3 regions of the Spiractinospora alimapuensis genome follow, and region 2 is predicted to be linked to each of the others. Evidence: riboswitches for the same ligand, from Rfam matches in the RefSeq annotation. Region 2 holds a riboswitch; each other region holds the start of a gene.
What was found. A riboswitch is a leader RNA that binds a small molecule or an ion and turns the genes downstream of it on or off. The one in region 2 is predicted to bind cobalamin.
Positions count from the first base shown of each region.

Region 1: linked by a shared signal. The riboswitch ahead of metE (5-methyltetrahydropteroyltriglutamate--homocysteine S-methyltransferase) and the one ahead of J4H86_RS10905 (ribonucleoside-diphosphate reductase subunit alpha) in region 2 are both predicted to bind cobalamin.
Region 3: linked by a shared signal. The riboswitch ahead of J4H86_RS02325 (ABC transporter substrate-binding protein) and the one ahead of J4H86_RS10905 (ribonucleoside-diphosphate reductase subunit alpha) in region 2 are both predicted to bind cobalamin.

Region 1 is NZ_CP072467.1:3,215,584-3,225,448, reverse strand. Features, by position in the region: gene J4H86_RS14865 (serine hydrolase domain-containing protein) at 1-495, shown strand, start outside; gene J4H86_RS14860 (SDR family oxidoreductase) at 812-1,567, shown strand; gene J4H86_RS14855 (LysR family transcriptional regulator) at 1,801-2,703, shown strand; gene J4H86_RS14850 (TetR/AcrR family transcriptional regulator) at 3,011-3,640, opposite strand; gene J4H86_RS14845 (DMT family transporter) at 3,736-4,701, shown strand; gene metE (5-methyltetrahydropteroyltriglutamate--homocysteine S-methyltransferase) at 5,097-7,388, opposite strand; cobalamin riboswitch at 7,527-7,759, opposite strand; gene J4H86_RS14835 (arsenic resistance protein) at 7,870-8,835, opposite strand; gene J4H86_RS14830 (hypothetical protein) at 8,832-9,359, opposite strand; gene J4H86_RS14825 (YrhK family protein) at 9,468-9,764, opposite strand; gene J4H86_RS14820 (helix-turn-helix transcriptional regulator) at 9,818-9,865, opposite strand, start outside.
Region 2 is NZ_CP072467.1:2,387,406-2,397,270, reverse strand. Features, by position in the region: gene J4H86_RS10905 (ribonucleoside-diphosphate reductase subunit alpha) at 1-1,604, opposite strand, end outside; cobalamin riboswitch at 1,750-1,964, opposite strand; tRNA gene J4H86_RS10900 (tRNA-Leu) at 2,693-2,765, opposite strand; gene bcp (thioredoxin-dependent thiol peroxidase) at 2,790-3,311, opposite strand; gene J4H86_RS10890 (CDP-alcohol phosphatidyltransferase family protein) at 3,465-4,574, shown strand; gene J4H86_RS10885 (DUF3618 domain-containing protein) at 4,642-5,040, shown strand; partial or broken gene purU (formyltetrahydrofolate deformylase) at 5,040-5,895, shown strand; gene thiC (phosphomethylpyrimidine synthase ThiC) at 6,147-7,811, shown strand; gene J4H86_RS10870 (3'-5' exonuclease) at 8,201-9,118, opposite strand; gene J4H86_RS10865 (NAD(P)/FAD-dependent oxidoreductase) at 9,443-9,865, shown strand, end outside.
Region 3 is NZ_CP072467.1:511,107-520,971, reverse strand. Features, by position in the region: gene fabG (3-oxoacyl-ACP reductase FabG) at 1-63, shown strand, start outside; gene J4H86_RS02335 (ABC transporter ATP-binding protein) at 208-1,005, opposite strand; gene J4H86_RS02330 (FecCD family ABC transporter permease) at 1,005-2,075, opposite strand; gene J4H86_RS02325 (ABC transporter substrate-binding protein) at 2,121-3,146, opposite strand; cobalamin riboswitch at 3,211-3,393, opposite strand; gene J4H86_RS02320 (hypothetical protein) at 3,465-3,881, shown strand; gene J4H86_RS02315 (RNHCP domain-containing protein) at 3,961-4,341, opposite strand; gene J4H86_RS02310 (hypothetical protein) at 4,699-5,094, shown strand; gene J4H86_RS02305 (CGNR zinc finger domain-containing protein) at 5,105-5,641, opposite strand; gene J4H86_RS02300 (alpha/beta fold hydrolase) at 5,728-6,552, shown strand; gene J4H86_RS02295 (hypothetical protein) at 6,676-7,701, shown strand; gene J4H86_RS02290 (sodium/glutamate symporter) at 7,667-9,136, opposite strand; gene J4H86_RS02285 (TetR/AcrR family transcriptional regulator) at 9,325-9,865, opposite strand, start outside.

The DNA.
Region 1 (9,865 bases), 830 kb from region 2:
CAGAACGGTGGCGACATGATCGAGTTCGTGTCGCGGGACGGCGAGGTCGTGGGGTTCTCCGCGCACGGAAATCCGACCCACGCCTACGAGGCCGTCGGGACCGCGAACGATCCGCTCGTGCACCTACTGGCGGCGGGGGCCGGCCTGTTGGTCCTACTCACTGGACTGGTGTCGCTGGGACGCCCGTGGGATCGACCGACGACCGCCGCCCGCGTCATCGCGGGACTCACGGCCTTGTCCGCGGTTGTCTCCGTGGGACTCATCGTGTACGGGCTGTCCGACTTCAACCGGCTCACCCAGTGGATCGCGGAGGGCTCACTCGCGCTGACGGTTCCGATGTGGGTCACGGCGGGCCTCGCGGTGGTGATGGGGGTCCTGACGGGCACCGGGTGGGTCCGTGGCTGGTGGCGGGTTCGCCGCCTGGTCCACTACTCCTCGCTCACCGTCGCCGCCCTCGTGGTGGTGGCCTTCGGCTGGAGCTATGGATTCATGTGAGGCACGTTGGGGTGCTGGAGGGGATGAGGAACGTCAACGCGATGCTCGGAAACCACCAGTGTCGCGGGGTTCGTTTCGGCGGAGTGTTCGATAGGGAATGAACCCGAACGGCGCGCGGGCCGGACCGTCACGGAGGCCCCTCAGGCCCGCACCCCTTCGGAGGAGCCAAGATTTCGTTGTGTAATCACACCGTGATCGGTGGTTACTGCTTTTCCTTGTGGCCCCACAGGATTTCCGTGTTTCCCAACGGACGGAGCGCCCTTCTAGCGTGGTCCTCACCGGGGGAAGTGGTGGGCCGATGTGGAGGGAGAACGTGATGACGGGGGACGCGCTGCGGGATCGGGTCGCGGTGATCGGGGGTGGCGCCAAGAACCTGGGGGGCTTGGTGGCGACGACCCTCGCCGAGGAGGGGGCGCGGGTCGTCGTCCACTATCACCGCGACTCCACTCGGCCCGAGGCGGAACGGACCGTCGACGCCGTGCGACGAGCCGGATCCCGGGCGACGTCGGTGCAGGGGGACCTGACCCGGGTGGCCGACGTCCAGCGGCTCTTCGACACCGCGGTCGACAACTTCGGCGGCGTCGACGTCGCCGTGAACACCACGGGAATGGTGCTGCGCAAACCGATCCTGGAGACGACCGAGGAGGACTACGACCGCATGTTCGCGGTCAACTCCAAGGCGGCGTACTTCTTCATCCAGGAGGCCGGCAGGCGGCTCAACGACGGAGGGCGCATCATCAGCCTGGGCACGTCGCTGCTGGCCGCGTTCACCGACGGGTACTCCACGTATGCCGGCGGCAAGTCGCCGCTGGAACATTTCACCCGCGCCGCCGCGAAGGAGTTCGCCCACCGCCAGATCTCGGTGACCACCGTGGCGCCGGGGCCCATGGACACCCCGTTCTTCTATCCCGAGGAGACGCCGGAACGGGTGGCGTTCCACCGGTCACAGGGAATGGGGAACAAGCTGACCCGGATCGAGGACATCGCCCCGGTCATCCGGTTCCTCGCCACCGACGGCGGGTGGATCACGGGGCAGACCATCTTCCCGAACGGGGGGTACACGACGCGTTAGACCTCGTGTTCACCACGGTGAACACGAGCCACGGCTCCAGGCCAGGTCAAGCCGGCCAGGACCGTTCACGTGGCGGGGGGAGTGTGTGGCACGTGTCCGCCGCGTGTGGCCCGGTCGGGTGTGGGGGGACATCCGGCCGGGCATCAGCCGTCTCCCGCCGAGCCCTGTTGTGGCGTACTCTGCGTTGCGTCAGCGATGCGGTGCGTCGGAACCGGTGGGAGTCACGAGTCGCCATGGCGTTGGATCTGCACAAGCTGGAGCATCTGATCGCGGTGGTGGAGGAGGGCACGTTCACCCGCGCCTCGGCCCGCCTCTGTCTCACGCAGCAGGCGCTGTCGAGTTCGATCCGCGCGTTGGAGCGTGAGATCGGTGTGGACCTGCTCGATCGGGGTGGCAGCCCGCTCGCGGTGACCGCCGCCGGCCAGGCCCTGATCGGCGACGCGCGGGTACTGCGGGGAGCGGCGGAGACGGCGCTGCGGCGGGTCCGCCGGATCGGGCGAAACGAGACCGAGATCCTGCACATCGGGCACACGCCGGCGGTCACCGCCGACGAGGTGATCGCCCTCGTGCACCAGGTCCACGCCGTCCACCCGGACCTCCCGACCCAGGTGAACCAGCGCTATCCCGCGGAACTCAACGACCAGCTCCGTCGGGGCGAGATCGACCTCGGGCTGAGCCGAGCGATGTCCACCGACTACGGCCTGGACAGCATGGTGGTGACCCGTCACCGCCTGAACATCGCCATCGACGCGGGACACCGCCTCGCCGGACGCGACACGCTCCATCTGGCCGAGCTCGCCGAGGAACCCATCATGGTGTGGGGCCATCCCGGCCGGTCCGGCTACACCGATCTTCTCGTACACCACTGCCGGGAGGCCGGCTTCGAGCCGCACATCCGCCGCAACCCGATCCAGGGCACACCGCCGGTGACGGCCGTACTGGGAACGCGGGAGCTGGCCTTCGTCACCGCGCCCCCCGGCACCGCCCTCGAGGGCAAGGTCCACGTGGTGGAGCTGCTCCCCCCGACTTTCGTCCCCGTCCGCGCGATGTGGCCCCGCCACACGACCAGCGCCGTCCGGGACGCGTTCCTGAGCGTGGACTTCATGGGCGGCAGGGACCACGCCGACGCTGACTGACGCTTTCGTACCCGCGACCCCGACGGAGGAGGCGCAGGTCTGGCTTACGGACTCCGGCGGTCCGCTGGTCCGTGGCGAGGAGGGGGCCTGGGAGCTGGTCGGCGTGGTCAGCCGACGGTGACTTCGACGTCAGCCCCCTCTGCGTCGGCCCGATGGTTCTCACCGATGCCGGAGCGCACGCCGAGTGGGTCACCGCGACGGCGAGCGGTGGGGTCGGGCGGTAGGGCGACAGACGAACGGCGTCGAGGTGACGGAAGAGCGATGCACCTCGACGCCGTTCGCGTGCGGTGACCCGACGGATGACGGTTCAGGTGAGCAGGCGGCGCGCGGTCCAACCGAGGCCTTGGGCGAGGCGTTCGGTGGGGATGCCGAGTACGTCGCGTTGGTGTGTGAAGAGGTCCGGGTCCAAAGGTGCCAGGAGTTGGTCCACCACGGCCTCGCGGTCCACGTCGGGAACGCGTGCGATCAACGTTCCGACGTGTGCCCGCCAGAAGGCGTAGGCGCCAGTGGTGAATCGTCGGGGACCAGTCTCGGCACCCAGCACCAGGTGCAGGTGGCGGTCGAGGAGGTCGAGCGCGGCCGTGTAGAAAGCGGCCAGGCGTTCCGCCGGTGGTGCTCCGGGGCCGAGCGGGGGCGCACCGGAGAGGATCTGCTCCTGCAGCCGCCGCTCGTGCTCGTCGAGGAGTGCGACCGCGACCGAGCCGATGTCGGGATAGCGACGGTAGAGGGTGGCCCGCCCCACCCCGGCCGCCGAGGCGAGTTCGCCCATGGTGACGGCGCGGGGATCAGCCGCCGACGAGAACAGTCGTTCCGCCGCGGCCAGGATGCGGGATCGGTTGAGTGCGGCGTCGGCGCGCTCGTGTGTGGGCGGCCCGCCAGTGGGGGACACGCTGATCTCGTGCGCGATTCTGCTCCCCACGTCGCCACTGTCGCTCATGACTCGATCGTACGGGAGCCAATATGCGGACACACTGTCCGGTTGTATGCTGCGGTTCACGGATAAGTGGACACTGCGTCCGGATGGAGAGAGTCATGTATACCCTCTTGCTCGCGGCGGCCACGCTGCTTGGATGCCTCCTGGCCGTGCAGGCGTCGGTGAATCAGCAGCTCAACAAGGCTGTTGGGACGCCTTACGGTGCTGCGACGCTTCAACTGGCCCTCGCCGCGGGTGTGCTTCTGCTCCTGGGAGCCGGGACCGGGGCGCTCGCCGACACGAGCGGCGTCGTGGACGCGCGGTGGTGGCACCTTCTGGGCGGACTGGCCAGCCCCTTCTACATCACCAGCGGGATCCTGCTGATTCCGCGTCTCGGCGCGGTGACCACTGTCGGGTTGTTCGTGTCCGGGCAAATGTTCGCTTCCTTGGCTCTCGACCTGACCGGAGCGCTGGGTGTGACACTCCGCCCGCTGTCAGTCGGGATGGTGTTGGGTGGGTTGGCCGTGCTCGGCGGGATCGCGACCGTCGTCCGGGCGCAGCACCGTGCCCCTCAGGTCGCCTCCGTCCCAGCGGGGGCCGTGGGCACCTTGGCGCGGCGCCCCGCGGGGACTGGGTGGGGCTGGCCGATGCTCGGCTTGGCCGCCGGCGCGGGCTTGCCCGTGCAGGGTGCGGTCAACGCACAACTGCGGGGTGTGGTGGCAGAGCCTCTCGCGGTGGCTTCGGTGAGTTTCACGGTGGCGACGTTGGCGATCGCGGTGACGTTGGCGGTGCTGCTCGTAGCGGGGGGCACCCCGCGTCCACGACTGGGGCCGCTGCGCCGGATGCCCTGGTGGGGATGGCTGGGTGCGGCCTGCGCGGTGGGGTACGTGACCGGAACGTTCTTGCTCATCCCGGTGGTCGGCGCGGCGGTGACCGTCGCCCTCACTGTGGCCGGCCAACAGCTCACCTCGGCCGCGATCGACCAGTACGGCCTGTTCCGTCTCCCCCAACGAGCGCTGACCCGCGCCCGCTGCTCCGGGCTCTGCCTGCTCGTGGGCGGTGCCTTGGCGATCCAACTGTGGTGAGGTGCGGTGTCCGAATGGGTCCCGTCCCACAGCGGACTGTGCTGGGTGGGGCGGGACCGGTGGACCGTGGCCACGCGCGTGGTTGGTGACGTACTCGGTGTTCCCGGATGGTGTCGCGGAAATGGTGGTGACGGGGCTTCACGCGCATACCTGGGTCCAGTCACCCGACCAGCACCGACCTCCGGAGCTGGTCGGGTCGAAGCACCCAGGGGGCGGTGTCAGCAGGCTATCCCGCTGCGGCTCGGGGCGCGCGTCGTCCACAGCCTGTGGGTAGACCTGCGGTGGGTGGGGCCGACTGGTTCGGGCGACTGTCCATTGTGGCTTCCCGCCCCTCGCCGTGGCCGGGACCGACGCCCCGCCGCGGGCATGGCCGTACGGCGGGGCGTCGGTGTCGGCTACCGGTCGGCGCGGATGCGTTCGGCGGCGGTGACCAGGTGGCGTAGGGCCGGCTCCACCTCGGGGTAGCCGCGGGTCTTCAGGCCGCAGTCGGGGTTGGCCCACAGACGCTCGACCGGAACCGCGTCCACCGCAGTGCGCAGTAGGTCGGTGATCTCCGCCGCTCCGGGGACGCGTGGGGAGTGGATGTCGTAGACGCCTGGGCCGACGGCCCGGGAGAACCCGGCGTCGTTGAGGTCGTCGAGCACCTCCATCCGGGACCGCGCCGCCTCGATGCTGGTCACGTCGGCGTCGAGCGCGTCGATCGCCGGCAGGACCTCGCCGAACTCCGAGTAGCACAGGTGGGTGTGGATCTGTGTGGACGCCGCGACGCCCGAGGTCGCCATCCGGAAGGCCGTCACCGCCCAGTCCAGGTAGGCCTTGTGCTCGTCGGAGCGGAGCGGCAGCAACTCGCGCAGCGCGGGTTCGTCCACCTGGATGATCCGGATCCCTGCGGACTCCAGGTCGTGGACCTCATCGCGGATCGCCAGCGCGACCTGCCGAGCGGTGTCGGCCAGCGGCTGGTCATCCCGGACGAAGGACCAGGCCAGGATGGTGACCGGCCCGGTGAGCATGCCCTTGACGGGTTTCGTGGTGAGGGACTGCGCGTAACGTGCCCACTCGACCGTCATCGGGCCGCCGCGGGTGACGTCGCCGTAGAGCACGGGCGGTCGCACGCAGCGTGAGCCGTAGGACTGTACCCAGCCGTGCTCCGTGGCGGCGAACCCGCCCAGTTGCTCGGCGAAGTACTGCACCATGTCGTTGCGTTCGGGCTCCCCGTGGACGAGGACGTCCAGCCCGATCTCCTCCTGGAGCCGCACCACGCGTTCGACCTCGTCGCGCATCACCTGTCGGTAGGCGTCGGCGTCGACCCGGCCCGCCCGATGGTCGGCGCGGGCCCTGCGCACCTCCTGGGTCTGGGGGAAGGAACCGATCGTGGTGGTGGGCATGAGCGGTAGCCGTAGCGCGTCGCGTTGGGCGGCCGCGCGGACCGCGTAGTCTCCGCGTCGCGCGTCCTCGGGCCGCAGTGCCTCGAGCCGCGCGCGTACGGTGTTGTCGCGCAGGTCGGTGGCACGGGTCCGGTCGGTCACGACGGCCCGGGCGGCGGCCAGGTCGGCGTCGACGGCGTCACGTCCCTCGTGCAGCGCGCGGTCCAGCAGTACCACCTCGCGTACCTTCTGGTCGGCGAAGGCCAGCCAGGACCGGACACGTGGGTCGAGGGCGGTCTCGCGCTCCACGTCGTAGGGCACGTGCAGGAGGGAGCACGACGTCGAGACGCTCACCCGGTCGGCGCTGCCCAGGAGGCGGGCCACGCGGCCGAGCGCGGTGTCCACGTCCGTGCGCCAGATGTTGCGCCCGTCCACGACTCCCGCCACGATCTCCTTATCCCGCAGCGCGGGTTCGGTGGCGAGGGCGTCGACCGTGTCGGGGTCGGACACGAGGTCCACGGCCAGGGCCTCCACCGGAGTGCGCGCCAGCACGTGGAGCGCCTCCCGGGGTGGTCCGAAGTAGGTGGCCACGCAGATTCCGGGACGCCGTACCTCCGACCCCAGCCGCTGATAGGTGTGCCTCAGCGCGTCCAGCTCCGCCGGGGATCGGTCGGCGGCGAAGGCGGGTTCGTCCAGTTGGACGACGTCCGCACCGGCCTCCTGGAGTGCCCGGAGGAGGTCGACGTACACCGGGAGCAACCGGTCGAGCAGGGACAGGGGCGAGAAGCCCGCCGGCGCGTCCGAGCTCGGCTTGGACAGCAGCAGGAACGTGACCGGCCCGAGCACCACCGGGCGGGGCCGGTACCCGAGCCCACGGGCTTCGCGCGTCTCGTCCACGGGCTTCGTCCCGTGCAGGGTGAACCGGGTGTCAGGACTGAGCTCCGGCACGAGGTAGTGGTAGTTCGTGTCGAACCACTTGGTCATCTCCAACGCCGGGGTGTCGTCGGCGCCACGGGCGGCGGCGAAGTAGGTGTCCAGCTCAGACCCGCCCAGCGCGGTGTGGCGTTCGGGGAGGGCGCCGAACAGGTGCGCCGTGTCGAGCACGTGGTCGTAATGGGAGAAGGTGTTGACGGGGACGGACGCCAGTCCCGCCTCGGACATGCGCTGCCACGCGTCGGTGCGCAGACGGCGTCCGACCTCGAGAAGTTCGGCGTGGTCCACTCGCTGGGCCCAGAAGCTCTCCAACGCCGCCTTGAGTTCCCGGTCGGGTCCCACACGGGGATATCCGAGGACGGTGGGGCCGATGCGCTGTGGTGCGTTCAACTGCTCTCTCCTCGCGAGCTCGTTCGACGAGCGCGGGCCTCGCGGGAGGGCTGCCAGGAAACGGCCGAGGGGGTCGCTGCGGACCCGTGTGTTCGGTCGTGCCCACCCGCGAGGCTCGGACTCAAGCGGGCACCGGGTGGTGACCGCTTGCCACGGGCAGGTCTTCGGACTCGTGGGCGGGGGCGTGACGCCCGTTCCTACCGGCTGCCGCTTCCCGGGCCCAAAAGACCCAGTGCTTTACCGCCTTGGCGGTGACAGCTTTCGTTCCCACTTACCGCTGCGGGGCAGTCCCGGACTCACACCGGGTTCCCTGTTGCCTTCCCAGTTCCGAGGCCGTGACCTCGGCACCGGGAAACCCACGGCGCTTTCGACCCTAGCAAACCGACCTCGGTCGCCCCCGGGCAGCCGCCACCGTGGGCAGAGAGGCGCGTCCGACCAGCGCCATCGGGCCCGGAGCGCCGCGCGGGGCCCACCCGGGAGGTCACGTGGCGACGGAGAGGCGATCCCGGACGCGAACGACCTGGCTGAGCAGCGCGAGGATCGGCAGCTCGATGAGGGGGCCCACCACCAGCGCGACCGCGATCAGTGGGCGATCCGGGAAGGCCGCCACGGCGATCGCCAGCGCGATCGGCGAGTTGCGGGCCGTCGTTGTCATGATCAGGGTGACCCGTTGGTCCCCCGGCAGGCGGAGCAGTCGGGAGGCTCCCCAGGCCGCCAGGGGTGCGACCACGAAGAACACGGCGAGGGGTGGCAGCAGCGCGAGAAGCTCCCCTCCGTTGTCGGCCACCGTCCGGGCCTGCCACGCGAACATGGCGAACACCGCGACGTAGAGCAGCGGGAGGACGAGGTGTCCCGCCGGGCCGACCAGCACCCGGTCCCGCCACTCGGGCCCGCGCAGCCGTGTGGCTCCCCACCGTGCGCCCAGCGCGAGGAGCAGCGGCACAGCCAACACGAGCAGTACGGACTCGACGAGGGTCCCCGCGTCCACGAACGTCGCCGGACCACCCAGCAGGAGGACGTAGACCGGCAGGAGCAGGAGCTGCAGGACCAGGTTCACCGGCAGCAGCGCGGCGGCGATTCCGGTGTGGCCGCGCGCCACGGCGGTGAAGACCAGGTACCAGTCGGTGCAGGGGGTGACCAACAGCAGTAGGAGACCGATGCGGAGGTCGGGGGCGCCGCCGAGCAGCCCGGCACCCAGAGCCCAGGCCAGCAATGGGGTGAACACGAAGTTCAGGACCAGGCTCGCGGCGACGACGGGCCCGCCGTTGCGCGTCTCCCGTATCCGGGAGGCGTCCATCTGCACGAAGACCGCCGCCACCATCAGCACCAGGGCGGGCAGCACCACGTGTCCGAGCGCGTCGCTCACGGGAAGGAGCAGGCCGGCGCCCAGCCCCGCGGCGGCGGCGCCGGCCACCAGGACCGACTGCAGCCGCTCCGCGATCGTCATGGTCGTGCGTCCTCCGTGTCCTCGTCCGGTCCGCCGGTCAGCCAGCGCACCGCCTCCGCGGTCCTGCCGTCGAGATCGGGGGCGACCTCGGGGGCCAGACGCGCGTGCAGACGGACCGTCTCTGGGGTGAAGTCGATGCGCAGCTCCAGGAACGGACAGCACGCGGTCTCCGCCGCCGCGAGCTCGGCCACGGCACCGGCGTGTTCGATCGGCAGCGCCCAAACCCGGCCGCGGGGTCCAGGGTACGGCTCGGCGTCCACCAGCAGCCCACGCCACCGCTCCAGCCGTTGGGTCAGCGCGGTGTCGCCCAGAGAGCAGCTCGGGGCGGCGCCGGCGGACAGCAGTGGCAGGGATACGACGCCGGCGGGCGGAGTCTCGGGAGGGCTCACGCACGGACAGTCCGCTCCACAGCCCTTCTCGGTGTCCGCGGGGCGCTCCAGGCTCTCGAGCGCGCCCCGCAAGAAGACCTGGAAGCGTTCGTACTCCTCAACGCGTTCCCGGGCGGCACGTAACCGCGCCGTCACTCGGCTCCGGAGTTCGTCCCGTACCTCCGAACAGGGCTGTCGTTCCCACAACCGGACGAGGTCGGCTGGGGTGAATCCTCCCCGCCTGGGTGACCAGGGGGATCGCGGTCAGAACTCCTGGTCGGCGTGGTCGGCGCCGGGAGGCAGGTTTCCGATGCGCTGCAGGTGGATCATGCGGGTGAGGCGGATGACCGGCCGGACCAGCAATTGGACACTGCCGAGGAGGAAGAACCAGGTCCCGGTCGTGGTGGAGGTGGGGGAGAAGAACATGATGCTGCCGACGATGAACCACACGGCGATGAGGGTGTCGTTGCAGATCCCGACAGCTTCGTACCGCTGCCGGATGACGAGTTCCTCGTGGCCGATCCGGATGTTGATCGGTCGGTCCCTGTCCGCGTTCGACACAACGCCATCGTCCCAGTTCACCCGGCTTCTGTTCGCGCAGCGCGCCGAGATGGTCAGGCCGCGGGCGCGCCACAGAGCTGGGTGTAGCGGCCGGGCGAGAC
Region 2 (9,865 bases):
ACGGCGCGGACCCGGCGGGACACCGTCAGCTCGCCCCGTTCGGCCGCCCGCTCGTAGTGCCGGTACCGCTCGGTGAACTCCGGCCCGTACAGGTCGTGCAGGTCGGGAACCTCGTCGGGGGAGAAAAGCCACCAGTCGGCGTCGGCCTCGACCCGGCGCATGAACTCGTCCGGCACCCAGGCGGCGGTGTTCATGTCGTGGGTCCGACGCCGGTCGTCGCCGGTGTTCTTGCGCAGGTCGAGGAACTCCTCGATGTCGATGTGCCACGTCTCCAGGTACGCGCAGGCGGCGCCCTTGCGTTTCCCACCCTGGTTGACCGCGACGGCCGTGTCGTTGGCGATCTTCAGGAACGGGACGAGCCCCTGGGAGGTGCCGTTGGTGCCCTTGATGTGGGCGCCCATACCCCGCACCGGGGTCCAGTCGTTGCCGAGCCCCCCGCTGTACTTCGCGAGCAGCGCGTTGTTGCGGTACGCCCGGAAGATCGAGTCCAGGTCGTCGTCGACCGTGGTCAGGAAGCACGACGACAACTGGGGCCGAGTGGTCCCCGCGTTGAACAGCGTGGGGGTGGAGCACATGAAGTCGAACGAGGAGAGCAGTTCGTAGAACTCGACCGCACGCTCCTCACGCCGGTCCTCGTTCAGCGCCAGCCCCATCGCGACCCGCATGAAGAACGCCTGTGGCAGCTCGAGGCGGGTGCCGCGCGTGTGCAGGAAGTAGCGGTCGTAGAGGGTCTGCAGCCCCAGGTAGTCGAAGTCCAGATCTCGCTCGGGGTGCAGCGCCTCGCCCAGCAGGTCGAGGTCGAACCCGGCGAGCTCGGGGGCGAGCATCTCCAGCTCGACGCCGCGGTGGACGTAGTCGGCGAAGTAGGACGGGTACAGGTCGCGGATCTGTTCCTGGTCGGTCTCTCGGGGCTCGCCGGCCAGGTGGGACAGGGCCTCGCGGCGCAGTTGGTCGAGGAGAAGGCGGGCGCTGACCCGCGAGTAGTCCGGGTCGCGTTCCACGAGCGCGCGAGCGGCGAGGGTCAGCGCCTCGTCGAGCTCGGTGGTACTCATGCCGTCGTAGAGGTTGCGTCGGGCCTCGGTCAGGACGACGGCCGGATCGATGTTGTCCAGTCCCGAACACGCCTGCTCGGTGATGGTGCGTACCCGCGCCCAGTCCAGCGGGTGGGTGGTGCCGTCGGTGTGGGTCACGGTCAGGTCAGGTTCCTGGGCCGCGCCGGGGGCGGTCGTAGTGCCGGCGGCGGCGCGGCGGGCCTCGGAGCGCTGTTCCCGGTAGAGCACGTAGTCCCGCGCGACCTGATGGTTGCCGCCCCGCATCAGGGCGAGTTCGACCTGGTCCTGGATCTGCTCGATGTGCAGGATCGTGCCCGGTCCGGAGTACCGCGACAGTGCGGCCTGGACCTCCTGGGTCAGTGCGGACACCAGGTCGTGCAGTCGCGACGACGCGGCCGCGCCGTCTCCCTCCACGGCGAGGAACGCCTTGGTGAGCGCGACCGAGATCTTGTCGGCGTCGAAACCCGACACCGATCCGTCCCGGCGCAGGACGCGAACCGGCGTCTCCTCGGGCCGGACCTGACTCGGTGTCTGGGTGGATGACTCAACCACGGGACTCTCCCCCTCGTTCGAGAACCTCATCTGGAACGTCCGGGGGGACGTTGGAGGCACGCGAGGGGTCCGCGACACCGTACTCGGGCGGCACCGTCGACCACGTCCGCGTCGGCCCTCCCACGAGGCCCCGGACACCGTGCAAGCGATGCACGCACCGATGGCAGGTCTTCGGACTCGTGGGCACACGACCGAACTCGGGTCGTTCCTACTGGCCGTCGCTTCCCAGGCGTTCACGCGCCCAGTGCTCATGACGGCGGTTGTTCCCACTCACCGCTGCGGGGCAGTCCCGGACTCACACCGGGTTCCCTCTTGCCCCGCCGCCCCCAGGGACGGCGGACCATTGGCAGGGCTGATACTACATGTTGTGTTGGATTCTCCGAACAACCCAAAATGGGCGTGCCTCGGTCAACCCTGGGCAAGCGCCCGCCCGGAAACCGCGCCAACCAACGTCGGTGACGAGGCGTAGAGGTCGATCACCCGGGAGCTGATCCTGCTCTCCGCCTCCTGTTCACGGCATCGGCCGGCCGACGGCCAGGTCGCGAACGCCGAGGGTGAGCACGACGCGTTCCTCGGTGGAGGTACCCGTCGGCGCCGGATTTGTGAGCGCCATGGATCGCACGGCCGGTGTCCTCGGTGGTGGGCGCAGTAGGGAGCTTCGTTCCCGACGAGTCCGTGGATCGCGGGGGCGACGTCGCCCTTCCGCCCACACGGTCCATGGGGACGAGGTCGGGTTCGGAGTCGGCGGTGCCGGCGAGGCCTCGACGGCCGTTGCCCGCGACCTGGTGCGCCCGGTCACGCCTACGCTGTTGGTCACGCTGGGCGGATCCGGATCCCCGATCGGTGCCGGGTCGAACGGACGCGGGCAGCCGTGGCGAATAGCGGGACGAGAGGCAGGAACGTCGCCTGGTCGCGGCCGGCGGGTTCGCCTCCGCGCCCCCACCGCTGCACGGTTGGGCGTCGACGAGCGTCGTGCCAGCCACTCGTCGCGCTCGGGTGTGGCGGACGTCGAACCGTGCGAGGACACCGACGGGTTGCGGACCCCCGTCCCCCGTTCTTTGGGCGAGGGGGCGAACCTCGTGCGTCGGTGGGGCCGGCGGGATTCGAACCCGCACTGTACAGGACCTAAACCTGCCGCCTCTGCCGTTGGGCTACGGCCCCGACACGGGCCCAATCCTAGACCAACTACACGCCCAGCTCGCGCTTGATTCGGTCGACGTGGCCGGTGGCGCGGACGTTGTAGAACGCCTTGGCGATCGTCAGGTCGGCGTTGATGACGAAGGTGGACCGGATCACGCCCCGCACCACCTTGCCGTAGTTCTTCTTCTCCCCGTAGGCGCCGTAGGCGGTGAGCGCCTCGCGGTCCGGGTCGCTGAGGAGGGTGAAGTTCAGCTTCTCGGCGTCGCGGAACGCGCGCAGCTTCTCCACGGTGTCGGGAGAGACGCCCAGGACGCGCAGGTCGGAGTCGGCGAAGGCGCTCAGGTTATCCCGGAAGTCGCAGGCCTCCTTGGTGCAGCCCGGCGTCATGGCGGCGGGGTAGAAGTACAGCACCACCGATCCCGCACCCCGGACGACCTCGCTCAGTGTGACGGGGTTACCGTCGGCGTCGTTGAGGGTGAAGTCGGGGGCGTGGTCGCCCGGCTCGAGTCGCTTGGTGGTTTCGGTCACGATTCCTCCCTTGGTGCTCCCGTGCGGGACTGGGATCATCATCCCAGTGAGGGACGTGTGCGCCGAACAGGGCCGGCCAGCGGGGCTCGGCCTGCGTGGAAGGGGTCGAAGGGGCATGATCGATCCCCTAGGCTGTGAAGCGTCGTGCGAGAGGTGTGGCGCACCTCGACCGATCTCGGAGAGTCCAAGGTAATGGCAGGCTTCACCCTGCGGGACGTACAGGATCGTGCCACCAAGGAGCGCGACTCCTGGTGGACCGTCGGACTTGTCGACCCGTTGGCGCGGCGGTTGGTGCTGGTCGTGGCGAACCGCACGTCGATCACGCCGAACCAGCTCACAGTGCTCTCCCTCCTGTTGGGGCTGGGAGCCGCCGCGTGCTACGCGTGGGGGACGTGGCCGTTCCTCCTCGCCGGTGCCGGGCTGTACGCGTTGTGCTTCCTGGTGGACAGCATGGACGGCAAGCTCGCCCGGCTGACCGACACCGAGTCGTTGTTCGGTTCCTGGATGGACTACGCCTTCGACCGGTTCCGGGTCCTCGTCTGCGCGGTCGCCCTCATGGGCGGGCAGTACGTGATCACCGGGAACGTGGTCTTCGCGTGGCTGGCCATGGCCGTCGTCTTCTGCGACATGCTGCGCTACCTCGACGAGATGCAGGTCTACCGCGTCCGCCGCGAGATGCGCTCCTACATCGCCGGGGCGTTGGAACGCGCCCGCGCCACCCTGTCCATGCTGGAGCCCGACGACGACCTCGCCACCGCCCAGGGCGACGCCCGGCGGGTGCAGGAGCCGCTGAGCGACTCCGGGGAGCGCGCGGTCCTGCGGCACGGCATCGCCGTCCTGGAACGCATGCTGCGTACGCACACCGAGCACGAGACGCGCCTCGCCCGCGACGTCGGCAAGAATCCCGACGTGCGCCTGCCCAAGGTCGACCTCAACCGGGAGTTCCGGACCCGTTTCCCCTGGTACCAGCGGATCTGGGAGTTCCTGCACGCCCGGCGGGTGCGCACCCACCTGGTCAGCGGCGTGGAGTTCCAGGTCGCGGTGTTCATCATCGCCCCGCTCGTCGGATCGGTGAGTACTGCGGCGATCCTGTGGATAACCGTGGCTACGGGTGTTTTGCTCCTCGCCTTCGAGGCCGTCATCATCTATAAGTTGTGGTTGTCGACGAAGGATTTCTTCCGCGTCGTCGACGGCATCGAGGGGTGCGTTGACGTTCGGCCGGTCGCCCGACGTGGAGCCCGACCAGGCCGGTCCGGCCTCCGGGGAACCGCGTGGCGCGGACGACACCGGCGATGCCGGTGACGCCGAGGGCACTGACGACGGCGACGGCGCTGACAATTCGGACTCCGCGGTGAGAGGGTAGTTGGCTATGGCACGAACGAGCGGTGCGGGACGGCCCACCCCGGTGGAGTTGCGGCGAGAGATCGAGGCGGCGCAGCGGCGCCTGACCGCGACGGTGGACGAGTTGGCGGAGCGGGCGAGTCCGCGCGGTATCGCCAAGCGGGGGCTGCGTGACCTTCGCGGCGCCGGCGAGGCGCTGTTGGAGGAGGCGCGCGCGGTGGCGACGGGCGCCCAGACGGTGCGCCGAAACAGCGAGGTCGTGGAGCCGCCGCAGGGTAGCGTTCTCCTCAAGGGTGACGACGAGGTCGTGAGCACCTATGAGCCCCGCGCCCTACCGCCCGGGGCCATCGTCGTCGGTGTTGGGGTTGGTGTCGTGGCGGCCGCTGGAGTCGTGATCTGGCTGCGTCGCCGCAGGAGGAGGATCTGATGGACCGTCGGGACTACGTCCTCACGCTCTCGTGCCCGGACCGGCGTGGGATCGTGGCGGCGGTCGCGGGACTGCTCGCCGAGCACGGCTGCAACATCACCGAGAGCCAGCAGTTCGGCGACGCCCACACCGGACGGTTCTTCCTCCGCGTCCAGTTCGCCATGGAGGACGGGCACTCGGACACCACTCTGCGCTGGGCGTTCGCCGCCCTGGCCACCGACTTCGGTATGGAGTGGCAGATCCGCTGGATGGGGGAGCGGCCGCGCCTGCTCGTTCTGGTCTCCACGCTCGGACACTGTCTCAACGACCTGCTGTTCCGACAGAGCAGCGGCCTACTCGACGTGGACATCGCCGCGGTCGCCGGTAACCACACCACCCTGGAGCCGCTCGCCCGCTCCTACGACGTCGACTTCCACCACGTCCCGGTCACCCCCCGACACCAAGCGGCAGGCCGAGGAACGCATTCTCGGCCTCGTGGACTCCTACAACGTCGACCTGGTGGTGCTCGCCCGCTACATGCAGATCCTCTCCGAGGACCTGTGCGCGAAGCTGCAGGGGCGGGTCATCAACATCCACCATTCCTTCCTCCCCAGCTTCAAGGGCGCCCGGCCCTACCACCAGGCACACGCCCGCGGCGTCAAGCTCATCGGGGCGACCGCGCACTACGTCACGCCCGACCTGGATGAGGGCCCGATCATCGAGCAGGAGATCCAGCGGGTCGACCATGCCCACAGCCCGGAGGAACTCGCCGGGGTCGGGCGGGACCTGGAGTCCGCCGCCCTCGCCCGCGCCGTGCGGTGGCACGCCGAGCGGCGCGTGCTGTTGAACGGCTCCAAGACCGTCGTCTTCAGCTAGGCGGCGGCGCGTCGCGTCCCCGACCAGCGGGTGGCCTGGGCTCGGGCCAGGGGAGGCCCCCCGCCCGCCGGACGTCGCCACGGGGTGGCCTAGAGTCGGGCACTGACAACGAGCGCGTCGAATCCGACGCGCGCACATAAACCGCGGGAGCTCGCGCCTTGGCGGGCTGAGAGGGTGGCTGGTCCAGGGGACCGGTGTCGCCGACCGCAGAACCTGTTCGGGTAATTCCGACGTAGGGAGGCGTGCCAATCATGACCGCACTTGACGATCGTGGCGTTGAACCCCAGGTGACGACCGGTCCCATTCCGGGATCGCGGAAGGTCCACCACACCACCCAGGACCCCACCTCCGGGACCACGCTGCACGTGCCAAGTCGCCGCGTCGATCTTTCCAACGGCACCCACATCGACCTGTACGACACCTCCGGCCCTTACACCGATCCGTCGCGACGGATCGACCTCCGGGCCGGACTCGACCCCATCCGCACACCCTGGATCCAGGACCGTGCGCCGGTCGACGGCGCGGTCACCCAACTGGCCTACGCCAAGGCCGGTCGGATCACCCCGGAGATGGCCTACATCGCCACCCGCGAGGGCGTGTCGCCCGAGCTGGTGCGCGAGGAGGTGGCGGTCGGGCGCGCCGTCATTCCGGCCAACCGGTGCCATCCCGAGTCCGAACCCATGATCATCGGGAAGAACTTCCTGGTGAAGGTGAACGCCAACATCGGTAACTCGGCGGTGTCCTCCTCCATCGAGGAGGAGGTCGACAAGCTGGTGTGGGCCACCCGGTGGGGCGCCGACACCGTCATGGACCTGTCCACCGGCAAGCGCATCCACGAGACCCGGGAGTGGATCCTGCGCAACTCCCCGGTCCCCATCGGCACGGTTCCCATCTACCAGGCCTTGGAGAAGGTCAACGGGGATCCGGCGAAGCTGAGCTGGGAGCTCTACCGGGACACCGTCATCGAGCAGGCCGAGCAGGGCGTCGACTACATGACGGTGCACGCCGGCGTGCTGCTGCGCTACGTGCCCCTCACCGCCAAGCGCGTGACCGGCATCGTGTCCCGCGGGGGCTCGATCATGGCGGCGTGGTGTCTGGCCCACCACCAGGAGAGCTTCCTCTACACGCACTTCGAGGAGCTCTGCGAGATCCTGCGCCGCTACGACGTCACCTTCTCCCTGGGGGACGGGCTGCGTCCGGGGTCGATCGCCGACGCCAACGACGAGGCACAGTTCGCGGAGCTGCGCACCCTCGGCGAGCTGACCCACATCGCCCGCGCGCACGACGTCCAGGTGATGGTGGAGGGCCCCGGCCACGTCCCGCTGCACAAGATCGCGGAGAACGTGCGACGGGAGGAGGAACTCTGTGGTGAGGCGCCCTTCTACACGCTGGGCCCGCTCGCCACGGACATCGCTCCTGGCTACGACCACATCACCTCGGCGATCGGCGCCGCCCAGATCGGGTGGCACGGGACCGCGATGCTCTGCTACGTCACCCCGAAGGAGCACCTGGGGTTGCCCAACCGGGACGACGTCCGTGTCGGGGTGGTGACTTACAAGCTCGCCGCGCACTCGGCGGACCTCGCCAAGGGGCATCCGGGTGCCCAGGAGTGGGACGACGCCCTGTCCAAGGCACGGTTCGAGTTCCGGTGGGAGGACCAGTTCCATCTGGCCCTCGACCCGGAGACGGCGCGCTCCTACCACGACGAGACCCTGCCCGCCGAGCCGGCGAAGACCGCGCACTTCTGCTCGATGTGCGGCCCCAAGTTCTGCTCCATGCGGATCAGTCAGGACGTGCGGGCCTACGCCGAGGAGCACGGCCTTTCCACGGTTGAGGCCATCGACGCCGGTATGAAGGAGAAGGCCCAGGAGTTCAGCGATCGCGGGCGCAACGTCTACCTACCCGTCGTCGACTGACCCACGACCCCAACTCCGCGGGGCCCCTCCTCACGTGAGGAGGGGCCCCGCGGGCTGAATGAGGGGTGGATGGTGACGGGGCGAGGCGGAGGACGCCGACACCGCACGCGGAAGCGATCCCCGCGACCTCCGCGTATCGGGCGAAACCCCCCGCGCGGACGGCGGCCACTCGCCAACGCGTCCACGAGACCGCGATGGGCCACCGTCGCCGTCATTCGAAAGCGGAGACCCACTCGCGCGGGCGGCCCCCTGCACACTGGACCGCCCTCCGGCCGTGGCTGGCTGAACTCCTCCTGACGGACCGGCCCCTGGACGGGTTGTGACCACGGCTTCGGAGGCCGAGGCCTCACGATTGCGGCGTGTGGGGGCGGGACCCGGTAAGGATCAGGTCAGCGGTCCCGGACACAGCCTCTTCGTAGCCGGTGGCGGTTGATCGCCGCCGCCGTGGCCGCGGTGAGGGCGCTCGTCGCGCTGAACCGTGCCAGGTATGCCGTGATCCGGCGGCGACGCTCCGCACGGAGGGCCTGGGCCTGGGCCTCGGCCCGGGCGCGCAGCAGGAAGGAGCCGCCGCACAGCGCCTGGTCGAACTCCTGGGGGCGCCACCGCGCCACCCAGGGCCCTCGGGGCAGGTCGCCGTCCGGAGCGGGCGGGCCCTCCCGGGGGACCAACCGCGCGGCTCCCGAGCGGCTGTGGAGGGAAACCGGACTCGGCCCGCGATAGCTGAGCCGCCCCGGTGCGTTGGCGATCAGTTCCACCAGGAGGCGTGCGGTGGCGCGGGCGTCGCCCAACGCGGTGTGTTGGTGGGTGGGGGACCAACCACCCAACGCCTCGGAGGCGCGGGGCAGCGAGTAGCGGGACAGGTCCACCTGGGCGCGCAGGGTGCGTAGCGTGCACAGCCCGGCCAGCCCGGTAGGCAGGCCCGCGGGTCCGAACTGACGCGACAGGAACCGCTCCTCGAAGTCGAGGTTGTGCGCGACGACGACCGCGCCGGAGATCAGCGTGGAGAACGAGGCGAGCACCTCCGACACCGTGGGCGCGTGGTAGACGTCGGCGTCGGTGAGGCCGTGGAAGGGGGTTCCGTCGATGGGAACTCCCGGGTTGACCAGGGTGGAGGCCTCACCCAGGACCGCTCCGTCGCCCCGGACGCGAACGACGGCGAACTCGCAGACCCGGGCACCCCGGTCCGGTCGAAGACCGGTGGTCTCGAAGTCGACGACCGCGAACTGCAGTCGACGCGGGTCGGTTCCCCCGCCCCGGCGCAGGGCGCCGCGCCGCAGTTGCCACCGATCGTGTGGTGCCCTGGTCACTATTGCGGCTCTCTTCCTCGTTTCCTCGTTCATCAGTACGAGTTCGTGCTGCCGACCGACACTATCGTGCGGATCGGCGGGTCCTTCGGGGGCGCACGGCGAAATCCCGGCCCTGGTCGCGGGAAGACGGTTTGGTTGTGACGCGTTGATCCCAAGTGAGGTTCCCGTCGCGTCGCGCCACACCCCGTTGTGGTGCGCGGCGGGGACCGTCCACCGGGGCCACGAGCGCGTGACGGGACGGTCACCCCAATCCTCGCGCACCGCCGGGCCCCACCGGGATCGCCCCACCCTCTCAGACGACTTGGATGCCACGTGGAGGTCGGATTGCGAATCGTGATCGCGGGAGCCGGAATGGCGGGACTCCACGTCGCGGAGTCCCTACGGGGACAGGGTTTCGACGGCACCATCACCCTCGTCGGTGCCGAGTCCCACCCACCGTACTCTCGGCCGCCCCTGTCGAAGGAGTTCCTCACCGGGAAGGGCCGTGGCGACGACGTCGGCCTCCGGGGTTCGGAGGAGCTCGACGCGCTGCGGCTGGACCTGCGACTGGGGAACGCGGTCGTCGCGCTCGACGCGCAGGATCAGACCGTGACATTGGGCGACGGCACCATCCTCACCTACGACCGCCTGGTGATCGCCACCGGGGTCTCGCCACGCCGCCCCGACACCGACCTCGCCGGGGTGCACGCCCTGCGCACGCTGGAGGACGCGGGGCTGATCCGCGACGCGATCCGCACGACCAACCGG
Region 3 (9,865 bases), 1.9 Mb from region 2:
TCCCCCGACGCCGGATACGTCACCGGACAGGTCATCTACGCCTCAGGCGGAGCCGAGGGGTGAGGGCCTCCACAGCCCAACGCCTCCTCACAGCCGTTGATCTTGTCGTGAGCGATAACCTCAGCACCCTCCCTCTGCGACAACGACACGATCGATGACGGAGGAATCCGGGAGGGGAGACCGCGCTGGGGGTACCACCTGCCCGCCTCAGTGCGGAACGCTCGGTGGGTGGAACCAGAGGTGCAGTCTCCCGGTTGTGGGATGGGTGGTGACGTCCGCCTCCACTCCGTAGACCTCGGCGAGAAGCGCAGGGGTGAGTACCTCCTCGGGGGTGCCTGCGGCGACGACGCGGCCCTCATGCAGCACCACCAGGTGGTCGCAGAACGCTGCCGCGAGATTGAGGTCGTGCAGGGCCGCCAGGACGGTGAGGCCGGAGTGTTCGACCATCGCCAGGAGTTGCAGGGCGTGACCCACGTCGAGGTGGTTGGTGGGTTCGTCGAGGACCAGCAGGGAGGGTTCCTGGGTCAGGGCCCGGGCGAGGTGGACGCGTTGTTGTTCGCCACCGGAGAGGGTGTGCCAGCGGCGGTGGGCGAGGTCCGCGAGGTCGACCTGTTCGAGCTGGTGCGTCGCGATGGCGACGTCGGTGGGGGAGTCCCCGCGCAGTGCGGTCCGATAGGGCGTCCGGCCGAGAAGCACCACGTCGAGCACACTGAGGTCGACGTCGGTGTCGGATCGCTGCTCGAGGAACGCCAGCCGACGGGCGAGGGCTCGGCGCGGCAGCTCGTGGACGTTGTCGGGGCCGATGTGTACGACGCCCTCGTCCAGGTCGCCCAGGCGGGCGAGTCCACGCAGGAGCGTCGACTTTCCCGACCCGTTCGGGCCGAGCAGGCCGGTGAAGCTACCGACGGGGACCTCGACACCGACACCGTCGAGGATGTGCCGGCCGTCCACGGACCAGGAGACGTCGACGGCCGTGAGTGGTTCGCCGTGGGCGAGGTGTGTCATCAGCGATCGACCTTACGTTTCAGAATCCACAGGAAGACCGGCACGCCCAACATCGCCGTCATGATGCCCACGGGCATCTCTCGCGGCGCGAACGCCACACGCGCGACGACGTCGACCCAGATGAGGAACGTCGCACCGACCAAGGCCGACAGCGGCAGAACGCGCCGGTGGTCGGGGCCGACCAACGCGCGCACGCCGTGTGGGATGAGCAGGCCCACGAAGCCGATGGCTCCCGATCCGGCGACCAGGACACCGGTCACGAGCGCGCACACCACCAGCAGCACCCACCGGACGCGGTGGACACCGATCCCGAGGCTGGTGGCGGTGTCCTCGCCGAACGCGAAGGCGTTGAGCGGCCGGGCGACGACACCGCAGACGAGCAGCCCGACCAGCACGGCCGCAGCCATGGTGTACACGCTGGGCAGCCGCGCCGCCGCCAGCGAACCCGACAGCCAGAACTGCGCCTCCTGGGTGGCGTGCGGGTCGGCGACCCACACGATCAGGAAGGAGGTCAGGGCGGAGGAGAAGGCACCGACCGCGACCCCGGCGAGGATCATGCGCGTCGGGGTGAGCCGGCCCGCGCGTTGACCGAGGGCGAGAACGAGCACGAACGCAATCAAGGCGCCGACGAACGCGCCGCCGGCCACGCCGAGTCCGCCGACACTGAGGCCGGCGACGATCACCGCGACCGCCCCGAGAGACGCACCCGAAGAGATGCCGAGGAGGTAGGGGTCGGCCATCGGGTTGCGGGTGAGGGTCTGCATGACGGCACCGACGACCGCGAGCCCGGCACCGACCAACGCCGCCGCGAGCACGCGCGGCAGCCGCATCTCCCACACGAGGTTGGCGCGCAGGTCGGTGATGCCGTCGACGCCGTAGAGCCCCAGGGCGTCGCTTCGCACCCAGGAGAGGCCGAGCCGGTCGGTCAGGACGGTCCACACCTCACGGACGGACAGGTCGCTCTGCCCAATGGCGACCGAGACGACGACCGACCCCCCCCAGCAAGACGAGGGCGACGGGAAGCACGATGCCCAGCGATCGGCCTCTCCCCGCCAGCGCGTCATGGCCATGAGTGGGTTTGGTACCGCGCTGGGCGGATCGCGCGGTCGACAGGCTCACTGGCCGGTCTCGTCAGTGAGGCGCGCGCTGATCGTCTCGATGGCGGTAGCGTTCCGCAGCCCCGGGGTGGTCTGGGAGAACGGAAGGACGATGACCGCGTCCTCCTGAAACGCGCGCAACTCCCGCAGCGTCGGGTCGTCCTCGACGAACTCGAGCATGTCGTCGGCGTCGCCCCCACCGAAGTCGGCCACGACGACCAGGTCGGGGTCCCGCTCGACGACCTGCTCCCAGTTCGTACCGGCCCAGTGCCCGGGAAGGTCGTCGAAGGCGTTGTTGACGCCCAGTTCACGGAGGATCATGCCGGGAGCTCCGCAGCATCCGCCGGCGGTCGGGCCGTCGTCGGTGCCCATGTCCCACCAGAAGACGTCCAGGTCCCCAACATCGTCCGGGAGGTTGGCGCGTACCTCGGCGAGGATGTCCTCCTGTTCGGCCACGACCTCCTCCGCGCGGTCCTCGGCACCGAGCAGGGCGCCCACCTCGCGCAGCTCGGTCCAGATCTCGTCGAACTCCAGCGGCCGCTCGTCGTCACGGTCGGGGCAGCGGCCGGGAGCGAGGTAGGACTGCACACCGAGGTCACGCAGTTCCTCCCGCGTGGCGACGCCACCGTCCTCCCGGAACGCGCTCGGGTACACCGCGTAGACGAAATCCGGCTCGGTGTCGAGGATCGTCTCGGGGCTTGGATAGTCCTCTCCGCCGGGATGGATGATGTTGAGCTCCTCGGCCGTCTCCCGGAGCTCCTCGTCCATCCGGTCAAGATCGCCGACCGCGCCAACGACGCGGTCCTCGGCACCCAGCTCGATCAGGTTCTCGATCGCGCCGGTGTTCATGGCGAAGACCCGCTCGGGCGGATCGTCGAACCCCACCTCGAGGCCGCAGTTGTCGACCGTGGTGCCAACTCCGGAAGCACCGTCGTCGTTCTCGGCGGCCTGATCGGAACCGTCGCCGCATCCCGAGAGCAGGACCGCCAGGGCCACCACCGTCGCGGGCACCCGCCAGGGACGCCGAGAACGGGGGCCTCGCACAACGGGAGGTTGGACAGAAATACGCGCACACACGGCCAGGGACCGCCTTTCCACGCCTCGTGGATGGACCGGACATGCCGTGGCCGGTCTCCTGGCTGACGGGTCAAGCGGTCACGCGGCGTCTTCCCGGACCACACCGTGGTCCAGTGACCCCCTCGCGGGGAGCACGTGCCCTTCCCGATCACAGTGGCGAGGGCCGCACCGGTTCTTCACCGGTTTCCCGAACACCACGGCGCGGACGAGCCTACCGAGGGGGCGTGCCCACCCCGTCGGCCGGGGTGCGCCCGGTCGACGCGGCGCCGTGGATAGCATCGCCGGATGACGGACGTGCGTGCGTTCCGGCGTGCCTGCCACACGGCGGCCCGCCGCACAGGGGGCAGGGTGGACGAGTTCCGTCTGTCCCTCGGTGTGACGCCCAACTTCCACCAGGGTGTCATTGCCTACCGGGAGTCCACGGTCGCCGTCGTCTGTCGGCGCGACTCGCCCACGCTGGCGGTCGCGGAGCCGCGACCGATTGATCTCGCCGGCGGCGTCAGGGAGTCGGGCCCGCTGGCGTTCCTCGAAACTCCCACGCTGGCCACCGTCCTGGCGGAAATGCCCGGTTTCCGGGTGTTGCTGCCGTCCGAACTCAAAGGCCCCTTCGACGCCACGGCCTGGCCCGATATCGACCCACAGGACGTCACGTACTGGCGGCCCCGCGATCTCGGCGAGGCCCTGTTCAACTACTGGGACTGACGCTCGCCGCTCGGCGGCGCACCCCGCCCTGGCTGGGGCGGCCACGTCGAGTGACCGCCCCAGCCGATCACCCGTCCCCTCAGAGCTGTGTCAGCCGTTCCATCGGGAACGGCGGCTGGGCGAGTGGGCGGGTGGCGGTGCGCATCAACATGAGTGGGTTGTCGTCGCCGGCGCTCCGGTTGGCCACGAGCGCGTCGCAACCGGCGCAGCGGTGGATGATGACCCACTCCCCGTCGCCACGTACCGCGATGGCGATGGGTTCCATGCCCGCGCCGCAGTCGGCCGCGCGGTCGCCCGAGGTGTGGGCGTCCACGTGCTTGCTGTACAGGCAGTTCGGGCAGTGGTTGCGGTGCCGAGTGCCTGACGCCCGGGTGGGGACGTCGAGTCGGCAGTGCACGCAACGGAAGCTCTCCGGCTCCCGGTGTCGGCGCGTGCGGATGGTGTCGCGTCGCTTGGACACTGTGAGGTGACTCCTCATGACTGGATCGGCGGGTACACACGAACGCGCCGCGTCACGAGGGGGAACACCGGTTCCGGGTCAGGCGGTCGGTGTCCTCCACACGTTGACGACAGCGCTCCGCACCCGGATGACCCCCGTGCACCTCGATCTACACATGCGACAACACACTCTTTCCACTCAGCGAATCGGAATCACGACGAACACGCCGAGCTTGGCTCCGCGCCACCCCCATCTCACCCTCCACGGACGATTCGGGCAATCGATTTTCTTCCTGGTCGCGTATGGGGAGCGAGAAGCCCGTCACACTGACACCTCACCATCTTCATCAATTAAGTTGAGTGCCCTATACTCAACTCCATGAGAAACGCAGCCACATCAGGAGTTCTCAGGGAACACGTCGACACGGCCACACCACCCCCCGAGGTCACACGGGTCGACTACGGCCGGGAGGGCCACGATCTCGTCGTCACGGTTTCGATGACCCCACGTCCGCACCGGGGCGAGGTCGCGGTGGTCCGCGACGGCGACGCCCTACTCGTGGTGTCCACGGCCGACGGTGCGCTGGTGACCACGGTTCCCGTGGACCACGCCGTGCGCTGGGACCGCCTTCGCGTCGACGCGACCACCGAGGGGCTGCGCATGCGCGCCCCCTTCGCCGGACCACGTCCACTGCGGGTCACACCCCGCACCCGACCACGGGGACTCTGGCACCGGACGCGTGCCCGCGTGCGCCGGATCCTCGCGCGTCGCTAGACCACGGCCGCTAGTCGGCGTCCCGGCGGGAACGGTAGGCGCGCATCTTGTGGCGCGCCCCGCAGATGTCCATACTGCACCAGGTGCTGTTGTTCGCGGGGGAGCGGTCGTAGTAGACCCACCGGCACTCTCGTGCCCGACACACCTTGAGTCGCCCACGCCGCCCGGACATCTCGGCCGAGGCCAGCGCCGCGAGAACGTCGGCCGCCACCGCCAACACCGGATCCGGCGTCGCCACAGGCACCGTCATGCCGTCCGCGTCCCACCGCGGAACACCGAGCAACTCCTCCGCGAGTACGTTCAGTCGGGCGCGCGCCGCGGGGTCACCGTCGAGGTGCCCACGAACGGTCTCCCGCACGTCGACCAGCCGCGCCACTCCTCCTGCGTCGATCTGGGTCGCGGCCTCCGAACGGCCATGTTCGCTCAGCCACGCGCGCGCCGACTCTTGGTCGGCGAAGGCATCCCAACCGTGCAGGAACGCCGCCGAGTCACAGAAGGACTCGATCAGGAGCAGTTCCGCCGGAGCTGGTGGTCGCTGGTAGGACATGAAGCACAGTTTACCGCCATCGGGTTTATGACGGTAACTTCCTGTGTTACCATCTAAGTGCAATAGTCAGTAACGGAGGTGTGGTTGTGGAATCGCCCTGGACCCTCGGTCAGACGTTCGACTCGTCCAACGGACAGATCGCCTGGGACCGGCTCGGCTCGGGCCCGCCTGTCGTCCTGCTGCACGGCACGCCCTTCTCCTCCTACGTGTGGCGTGAGGTCGCCGAGGCGCTCGGTCAGGACCACACCGTCTACGTGTGGGACATGCCGGGTTTCGGCCAGTCACAGAAGTTCGACGGGCAGGATGTCTCCCTCCCGGGACAGCAACGGGTGTTCACCGAGCTCCTCGACCACTGGGGACTGGAGTCGCCGGCGGTCGTGGCGCACGACATCGGCGGCGCCATCGCCCTGCGCACCACCCTGCTCGGCGGCGTCCCGTTCGACCGGCTGGCCCTGGTCGACGCGGTGGCGGTGCAGCCCTGGGGAAGTCCGTTCTACCGGCTGGTGAACGAGGGTTCCGACGTACTGGCGGCACTGCCACCCCAGATGCACGAGGCCGTCGTGCGCAGCTACATCTCCGGCGCGACCCACCGAGAGCTCCGCACAGAGGTTCGGGAGACCCTCGTGGAGCCATGGTTGGGCGAGCGGGGCCAGCCCGCGTTCTACCGGCAGATCACCCAGGCCGACCTCCGCGACACCGACGCGGCCGAAGCCCGCCTCGACACTCTGGCCATGCCGGTCACCGTGATCTGGGGCGCCGAGGACGCCTGGATCCCACCCGAACGCGCCGAGCGGCTGGCCCGGACGATCCCCAACGCCGAACTCCACATCCTCCGCGACAGTGGCCACCTGGTCCAGGAGGACGCACCGGCTCGCGTCAGCGCTCTCCTACGCTCCTTCCTCGGGACCTGAACAGAAGACCCCCACGGCGGACACTTTCGGCGCCCTGGGCCGGTCGCGTCCGGGACGAAAGTCGGGAGGCGGGGGACTGTGGACCGATCCAGGTGAGCGCCGCCCCCGCGTAGCGTCCCCGTCATGTCCAGCACACCGACGCCCCTCCGGGGCCGCCTGCCACTCGTCCTGGGTCTTCTGGCGCTGGCCCCGATCAGCGCCGAGTACCTGAGCGGCTACGACGACACCACGGGTGACCCGCTGGCACTGCTGTACGGACTCCTCTTCCTGGGACCTCTGTACGGCGGACCAGCGGTTCTCATCAGGGAGTTCGCGCGGCGGCGCGGACTAGGATGGCCTTCGATCCTCGTTCTGGGCCTGGCGTTCGGGCTGGTCCAGGCCGGGATGATCGACCAGTCGCTGTTCAGCACGTCCTATCGGGACATCGAGTACTGGTCGGACCTGGTCGGTCCCACGTTCGTCGAGCCGCTGGGAACAAGCGCCTTCGGTGTGATGGCGTTCCTCGTGGGCCACGCCGTGTGGAGCTACTGCGCTCCGATCGCGGTGATGGAAGGCGTGTGGCCGGGCGAGCGAGACCAGCCGTGGCTACGGGCCCCGGGGATCATCCTGGTCACCGTCGCCTACCTGGTGGCCGCCACGGCCATCCTGACGGACCACCTCCGCACCGAGTCCGACCACGCGTCGCTCGGCCAACTCCTCGCATCGGCGCTGATCGTCCTCGCCCTGGGTGTGCTCGCGTCGCTCCTGGGACGTCGCCGCCCCACCACACCGACCCAGCGCCAGGTTCCCGCACCATGGCTGCTCGCGCTGGGAGCGGCGATCGTCGCGTTGGTCTTCGACCTCCAGCCCTCGACGTGGACCGGCGTGGCCGGGGGTGGCGCCGCCCTGATCCTCACCGTCGTCGTGATCACCGCCCTCAGCCGCTCCTCCCAATGGACGCCCGCGCACGGCGTCGCACTCGCGGCCGGAGCGCTCACCGGTCGCGCGGTACTGGGGTTCCTCGCCCAGCCGATCGGCGCCGTGTCGGCGGTCGCCAAGTACTCACACAACACGGTGCTGCTGGCACTGGTGCTGACGCTCACCGCTGTCGCGATCCATCGCTCCCTCAGCCCGTTCAGGTCAGGTCGTCGCCCCGGTTCGGTGGACTGAACTCGGCCGCCACGGCTGTCGCCGTTGCCGGGGCCCGCATCCGCCCGAGGTACAGCAGCCCGACGAGGAGACTCACCACGAGGAGGACACTCATACCGATCAAGAAGGGAGCCGGCCCGAAACCGGCGATCAACGGGAGCGACGCCGCCGTGATGAGGCCCCCACCGAAGAACGGCTCCAGGATGAGCTGTTTGTAGCCGAACGCCTGGTATGCGGGGGTTTTCAGCTCGGGGTCGGCGATCCGCAGCAGGATCAGGCCGGTCGCGGTGACACCCATCGACTGCCCCGTGTCCGCGATCCCGCGCTCGAACCAGTAGTCCGGCAACATGCGCGGCGCCAGGAACAGAAAGGCACCGACACACCACAGGATGCCCGCGAGCGCGAGAATGACGAACGGCCCGAGATTGTCCGCGATCGCGGTCAGCGACAGACTTCCCAGCGCCGCGATGATCAGCGCGTCGAGCGCGAAGCCCTGGATACGCTCGACCATCAGGCGATCGACGACCTCGGCCCGGTCGAAACGTTCGATGGCGAACTGGACCACCACACCGCCGAGCATGGCCAAGGGAAAGAGCGGAACGAAGGCGAAGATCTCCACCCGGTCCGCCCACAGGAGCCGCTCCAGGGACTGCAGTCCCCACAGCATGAGCTGCCCGATGCCGACGGCGAGGGCGATCAGCCCGAAGTGCAGGGCCAGGGGCTCGACCGAGGACGGCCGAACGGTCAGGATCGCCGCCGCGCTTCGCTGCTGCCGCTCAACGATTCCACGCTGCTCGCTGACGGACGGACCCGAGTCGAGGCTGAGGGCGGCCGTGTGCCCGCGCCGCACTCCCCAGTTCACCAGGATGATCCCGAGAATGATCCCGCTCAGCAGCCCCACCGTGGCCAGCCCCAAGGCAAGGTCCTGACCCTCGGCGAATCCGAGCTCCTCGAACGTGCCTCCCATGCCTGCCGCGGTGCCGTGTCCACCTTCGAATCCGATCTCGATCAGGGCGCCGGACATGGGCGGTAGCCCGAAGACGGGTGTCAACACGAGCAGGGCGAGGAGAAGCCCGATCACGTACTGGCCGCTTCCTAGCGTGATCCCGAACGCGACCTGGGGTCCCGCCAAGCGGCCGGCCTCGCTGAGTTTCGGCAGGCGGAAGCCGAGGAACAGCGCCGCGAAGACCACCGAGATCAGCAGCCCCGGGATCGCCGACCACACATCGATGATGTTCGCGGTGAACACGCCCCCGTCGGCGAACCACTCGACTCCGAACCACGACATGACCCGGCCTAGGACCTCAGGCCCCAGCAGAAGCGCGAGCCCGCCAGCGATCAGGGAACTCGGGATGAAGAGCCGCTGCGACAGCCGCCACCGAATCCGGATCAGCTTCGCGAGGAGAAGCAACATGCCCAGCAGCAGAACTGCGAGTCCAATGGCTTCAGCGGTCATGTGACACCTTCTGCGATCACGTCGACACCCCTCCGAGAACCAAGAGTGACCATACGACCACCCGGAGCATCGTATTCGATCCTCGCGTCGACGTGGTCGCTCCGTGGACACCGCCGGCCGCTCGGCGGTGTGGGGGAGGGAAGGATCTCCGGCTGTCAGCCCACCCGACGGAAAACCCGGATGGGGGGTTACGCCACCTCCGCGAGCACCCGACACCACTGGTCGACGATCCGGTCCGTCACCTCCTGGGCGGTGTGCCCGGACGGCGGGTCCAGGAGCGTCCCGTGTACCTGCGCGTCGACGCCCTGGACGACGAGCAGCACGTCCAACACGTCCACAGGGCGTTCCCGGACGCGCCCGAGCTCCTCGGCGAGCACGGCGGCCACCTCGTGCTCCACCTCCCGCACCCTGGCCAGGAGCGCCGGTGTCCGCTCCGCCTGAGCGACGAACAGCCGGTGGAGGTCCGGCTCCTTGGCGTGCCACTCCGCGACGGTTCCCACGACGTCGCGCACCACCCCCTCCACTTCGCCGTGGCGCGCACCGGCCGCACGGATCGTCTCCCGCAGTGCGGTGACCATCGCCGTCGCGTGGCGGTCGGCGAGTTCCAGCAGCAGGGCGTCCTTGTTCGGGAAGTACTGGTACAGCGAACCGATCGACACCCCCGCCCGCTCGGCGACGCGGTTCGTGGTGACCCCGAGGTAACCGTCACGGACGAACAGTTGCTCCGCG